2 regions of the Vibrio tritonius genome follow, and region 2 is predicted to be linked to the other one. Evidence: predicted binding sites of a transcription regulator. Region 2 holds the regulator's gene; the other holds the start of a gene.
The links. Region 2 encodes PurR, which represses purine synthesis genes. Its sites were predicted from a motif close to TNANGNAAACGTTTNCNTNA; they were not measured.
Positions count from the first base shown of each region.

Region 1: a site for PurR is predicted at 2,185-2,204, ahead of JCM16456_RS14415 (uracil-xanthine permease family protein). Genes of this name have one in related genera too.

Region 1 is NZ_AP014635.1:3,238,041-3,241,257, reverse strand. Features, by position in the region: gene envZ (two-component system sensor histidine kinase EnvZ) at 1-592, shown strand, start outside; gene JCM16456_RS14415 (uracil-xanthine permease family protein) at 626-2,005, opposite strand; gene recG (ATP-dependent DNA helicase RecG) at 2,374-3,217, opposite strand, start outside.
Region 2 is NZ_AP014635.1:1,355,438-1,358,654, forward strand. Features, by position in the region: gene JCM16456_RS06125 (TfoX/Sxy family DNA transformation protein) at 527-1,114, opposite strand; cyclic di-GMP riboswitch class I at 1,228-1,329, opposite strand; gene purR (HTH-type transcriptional repressor PurR) at 1,488-2,489, opposite strand; gene JCM16456_RS23600 (hypothetical protein) at 2,921-3,088, opposite strand.

The sequences.
Region 1 (3,217 bases), 1.6 Mb from region 2:
TATTCGTCTGGCAACAGAGATGATGTCGCCGGAAGATTCGTATTTAGCTGAAGGCATAATCTCTGATACAGAAGAATGCAATGAAATCATCAGCCAGTTCATGGATTATCTTAAACCGGTGAATACCGACGCTTTTGTTGCGGTAGACATGAATGTCATTGCTGAAGAAGTGGTCATGGCGGAGAATAATGGAGATGGTAAAGCTTTCGACTGCGTTTTGAATCAAGATATTATTGCCGCTAAAGGTAACCCCATTGCGATCAAGCGGGCGCTGACTAATTTGGTGGTTAATGCGTGCCGTTATGGTAATGGTTGGGTCAAGGTATCTTCAGGCATGAGTGCCGATCGCCGCATGGTTTGGATGAGTGTTGAGGATGATGGTCCCGGTATTCCACCAGATCAGGTGGACAAGCTTTTTGAACCGTTCACACGAGGAGACCAAGCTCGGGGCAGTGAAGGTACTGGGCTGGGTTTGGCGATTGTGCGACGTATTGTCAGCCAACATCATGGCATTGTGGCGGTGAATAATCGTAGCGAAGGCGGTTTACGTGTGCAAATTAGCTTCCCGGTAGTATCAAAAAAGGGGCTATAAAGCCCCTTTAACCGACATTGCTCTGTGCGAGTCTTATGCTTTTTGCTCTTCATCATCTTCCATATGAAGAGGAAGAATGAGGTTCAATACGATGGCTGTAATACCGCCAGCAGCAATCCCTGTTGAGAAGATGTTTTTAATGAACTCTGGCATAAATTGTAGAATTTCTGGTTTTTGTGCCACGCCTAAGCCCATCGAGAAAGAGAGTGCCATGATGAGAATGGCGCGGCGGTCAAGCTCAACACGAGAGATAATACGCACACCCGCAGCGGCAATCGTACCAAACATCACGATGGTTGCTCCACCAAGTACAGGCTCTGGTATCATCTGCACAAAGCTTGCCACGCCAGGGAATAATCCGAGTAAAACAAGCATCCCAGCAATAAAGTAACCTACGTAACGGCTTGCTACGCCAGTTAGCATAATAATGCCGTTATTTTGGCTGAAGGTTGAGTTTGGAAAGCTGTTAAAGAATGCTGCTAAAGCTGAGTTAACACCGTCCGCTAACACACCACCTTTCAGACGTTTCATATAGATAGGGCCTTTTACCGGTTCGCCTGATACTTCAGACGTTGCGGTAATGTCACCAATCGCTTCAAGTGCTGTAATTAAGAAAATCAGCACGAGCGGAATAAACAACGACCAATCAAACTGCAGACCAAATTGCATTGGAATTGGTACAGCAAGCCAAGATTCGGTGTTTGGAAGATCTGTACTAACCATCCCTAAGAAGTAAGCCAATACATAACCTGCTAGCATTGCAATAACGATTGAAGAGACGCGAACATAAGGGTTACGTGAACGGTTTAAAATCACAATTAACGCCAACACGGTACCTGCCAAAGCTAGGTTATCTAGGCTACCAAATGTGTGATTACTCATTGCTGAATAACCGCCCCCCATAGACACCAGACCAACTTGAATTAGAGTCAGACCAATCAGCGTTACCACGATACCAGAGACCAGTGGGGTGATAATGCGTTGTGCGAATTCCAATACGCGTGAAAGTAGAATCTCAGCAAGAGAGGCAACCAAAATAGTACCGAAAATCGATGCCATCATGGTTGGAATATCAGCACCACCAGCTTTTAGAGATAAGCCAGCACCAATAATTGGACCTAAGAAGTTAAAGCTAGTGCCTTGGATGGAAAGTAAGCCAGAACCAATCGGACCTATCGTTCGAATCTGAATAAACGAAGATACACCTGATGCAAACAGCGACATGCTGATGATGGTGTTGGTTTGATCCGCAGGAACTCCTAATGTTTGGCAAATGATCAGCGATGGAGTAATAACAGCGACAAACATCGCCAATAAGTGCTGAATAGCCGCAAATATAGTTTGCGGTAGTGGTGGGCGGTCATTGAGTTGGTATACCAAATCAGATTTACGCGCGGTGCTCTTGGTTGTCATAATGAGTTCCTAGTTTTCAATATCTGGCTTTTTCGACGCTGAATGGGTTGAAAAAGTGGAGCAGCTCTTTATCTGTGATTGCTGTTATTCAGATTCTGCTCAGGATCGAGTGTTTGAGGTGGTGATCTTTTTGATCAAATCCTCAAAATCAGGCGGGCGATTATAGAGTGTTCAGAGTGAAAAGCAAACGTTTGCGAGTGTGAAAACAGAAATTTCTTGACCAAGTAGACAAGTGTTTATGATGCGAAAAATGCCAACTGTGGAGATGTGGCAGATCACCCTAAGAAAAAGTATTTTAAATTTATTGAGTTAGAACTATTTTGAGCGGAAGTTCTGGTGCCTAACACCAGAACGACATCTGGTGTGTATTAAGCGTTCGAGTACTGTTCTCGATTGTTCATCCAGCGATCAATAATCGCCTGAGCATTGTCCGGGAAGTTACTGAAAATATAGTGTGATATACGCTGAACTTCAGGAACTAGACGTTGATCGCGTACTAAGTCAGCGATTTTGAAATCGGCTAAGCCAGTTTGTTTGGTTCCGAGTAGTTCTCCAGGGCCTCGAATTTCCAAATCACGTTGAGCGATGACGAAACCATCATTACTCTCTCTTAGTACGCCAAGGCGTTTTTGGGCGGTTTTAGAAAGAGGTGCGTGATAGAGCAATACACAATGGCTAGCGACCGACCCTCGACCTACACGTCCTCGTAGCTGGTGGAGTTGTGCTAAGCCAAGGCGCTCTGGGTTTTCGATGATCATTAAACTGGCATTGGGGACATCAACCCCAACCTCGATAACAGTGGTTGCTACAAGTAAATGCAGTTCATTGGCTTTAAAGGCTCGCATGACTTCCTGCTTTTCAGCCGCTTTCATTCGACCATGAACCAAACCAATTTTGACATCAGGCAGTGTTGTTTGGAGCTCTTGAGCAATTTCTGCCGCGGCTTGCGCTTCAAGCACTTCCGATTCATCAATCAAGGTACACACCCAATAGGCTTGTTTTCCCTCGGTAAGGCAGGCATGACGCACGCGGTCAATAATATCTTGTCGTTTGGTGTCTGGAATCGCAACTGTTTGAATCGGGGTTCGTCCCGGCGGCAGTTCGTCGATAATTGAGGTTTCTAAATCCGCATAAGCCGTCATTGCCAATGTGCGAGGAATAGGGGTTGCCGTCATGATCAACTGATGAGGAACTGCGCCTTGTTTGATGCCT
Region 2 (3,217 bases):
GTTACTTGGGTATATGAGACAACAGAGTACGGCGGTGTTGTCTCATGGATGTAATCACATATCCTCTCATCGGCCTAGACTTATCTTACATCGCCTAAGCACATGCGTGATGACCTAATTCAGGCTGGCACATCACACATATGTGAGATTCAAAACTAAACGACAAATATACCCATCACCAATTCGCTAAAACAGCATCTTGAGATGACTTGGGTATGACTAAATCACTGCTTTTCTATTGTCACTCCATTTTAATGATGAATGAAAAATTAATGATGAAATAGTCAGTGTTCACCAAACCAAACAACGCATATGGATGTGAAGTTGGGCTCGCAGTACAGTTATTACTATGTCTCGGATTTTGGGGGCACCACTATAGTAACGTGATTTGTCATTAAGAAAATGCTGAAATGGAATGCGGACTAATGTTGTCCTACTGATGGACGAAAAAATGCCTACTTTTATGACAGGCAAAAAAAAGCACCCACTAAAGTGAGTGCTTTCGTTACTCTTACTAGCTAATCTTCTACAAGCGTTGCATTAACTCATCGCGGCGATTCTGAGGAATCACTGACCAATGCTTCCCTTCAATTGCGCCTTCTAGAGCCCAAAGAAGTTCAATGCTTACATCATTAGAGTGAGTCTGCTGTATCGCTTTATACGCTTCTACAGAGCCTTTCTCATGAAGCTCTTCAACCGATTCGATACCTGCTTTACGCAACATACGTTCTGTTGCTAGACGTAAATTAGGTAAGTCTTTCAATCGGTTAGGTTTTGCTTGAGCTTGAGTTTTACGCTCTTGCTTAGCAATAACCAAAGCTTCTTTTGCTTCTTTCAGGATTTTTTCTGGGGCTTCCCAGAAGTTGTCTGGAAGAGCAAAGTATTTAGTAACCACTGGGAAACCACGTTTTTTGTAAACGTAAGGTTCTAAGCCTTGCTGCTTGTATTTTTCTGAACAATTATCATCTGCTCGGATGTGAAGTTTGTCATTAACAACCAATGCAAACATTGTGTCGTCAACAAAAATTCCAAATCCGCCGAACATTGAACGAGATTTTACGCGTCCTAAGTTTTCAAACAGACGCATTGAGTCTTTTAATATTGGTTTATCCATGCCTTTAGTCTCGGTGTATTAACAATACGCCACCAAAATCAGGTCCGAGAATGTAGCAAAAGAATGCAAAGATTGTGTCAGTAAGAAGTTAACGTCTTATATGCATTTTTGCCATCGGTAACCCCGCTACCTACCCAGAGCCAGAAAATACCATCTAAGGGTTTAGGCCGGAGGCTTTGCGTCCCACCTTTTCAGATGGTTTGCCCTGTACGTGACATTTCGTTCACTAGAGTAATCTTAAACTTGAATATAAATCACAAAAAAATTCGCCTAATGTGATGTCGGTCCAAAAAATCACTGTATTTTTAATAACCGACATTTTCATCAATAAGATTGTGTCTCAAAAGTGAAAATATAATGTAACACTATGATATTAAAGTTTTTTTACGGTATTTCGTGCGACAAGTTCAGGGTGCATCTCAAAAATGCGACGATCATGTGCTTTGTTTTTGATCCTTTCTAGTAGGATCTCAAAGGCATTTTTACCCACACGACGTTTTGGTTGGTGAATGGTCGTCAGTGGTGGAGAGAAATACTCAGAAAGCTCGATATTATCGTAACCTACGACAGAAATATCATCAGGCACTTTCACGCCTTTTTGTTGTAATCGACTCATTAAACCCAGTGCCATGGTGTCGTTAAAACAGAATACCGCGGTTGGTTTGTGATCCATCGCAAGAATTTTATCTGCAGCGAGCACGGCTGTATCACATTCGAAGTTGCCTTCCAAAATCCAATCTTCATTGACGGGCAGGTTGGCTTCTGCCATTGCCCGACGAAAACCAACAATGCGTTCTCTACACGCCATTTTAGAAAAATGACCGCTTAAACACGCGATGTCTTTGTGACCATTATCGATGAGGTGTTTAGTGGCAATGTAGCCACCTTCTTCTGAGTTATCCATAATGGTGTCGGCTTGAGAATCCTCAAGACCCCAGTCCATAATGACTTTTGGAATGTCTGAGTGACCTTCGAGCATTTCCATTAGTTCTGGAGTCATGTCTGAACACATCACCAAAATGCCATCAACGCGCTTTTCTGCCAGCATGCGAACATAGTCGCGTTGTTTTTCATAAATACCGCCAGTATTACACAAGATCAGTGTATAACCTTGGCGATAGCAGTAGCTTTCCACACCATCAATGACTTCAGAGAAAAACTGGTTAGTTGATTGAGTCACCAACATACCAATCGTGCGAGTCGTGTTGCATTTCAAACTACGAGCGACCGCGCTAGGGGCATAGTTGAGCTCTTTTACCGCTGCCAACACTTTCTCTTGTGTTGCTTCGGCTACGAAACGGGTTTTGTTAATTACGTGTGATACAGTGGTGGTTGACACGCCAGCAATGCGTGCAACATCTTTTATAGTCGCCATTGGTTGTTCCCATCGATATCTGCTGACAAGGACAAAGATTTACAGTATTGACCACTTCAACAGGTGTTGATTCGATATGTTAGTGAAGCTTAAAAGTAGTAAAAACACAAAAACCGCTTCATAACAGCGGTTTAAGTAAAATTTCTATAGATTATCGTTTGCGCTATCGATTTTAGACTGCTATCGAACTGCCCGCAATGAAAAATTCATCTTAGTTTGATATCAAGCGTTTTCTCATTGTGTTACGTAAGAAGGGCAGAGTTTCTCGTTAGATGACTGAGGATGCACGCATAATTTGCTCTAATTGACCACGTGAATGTGAAGGCGCGGCTTTAGTTTTAGCATCTTGAGGATATACCCAAGTAACCTCAAGATGCTGTTTCAGCGAGAATGTATTCGCTCATAGGCAAGGCACCGATTTGAATACCTAGTTATTCTACGTAGAAAATCGGTAACGTAGCATAGAAGCGAATACAACTCGCCCTTTGGGAGCTCATCAACAAGCCCATCTCTGCGCCCAATGACGTTGAAAGGGAATGACCATTCCTGCCGTCATTGAGCTTGACCTGTGCTCGTTGATGAAGCTCTGAAGTCTGCATCTTGAGGTCATTTGGGTATAAAAGTATAAAGGCCAATAGATAAACTGGCTCTCAGTTATCTATACCTCGGTTTTGGTCACAATTACGTTTAATAAAAATCATTAAATTTATTAAATGAACTTAACGAAT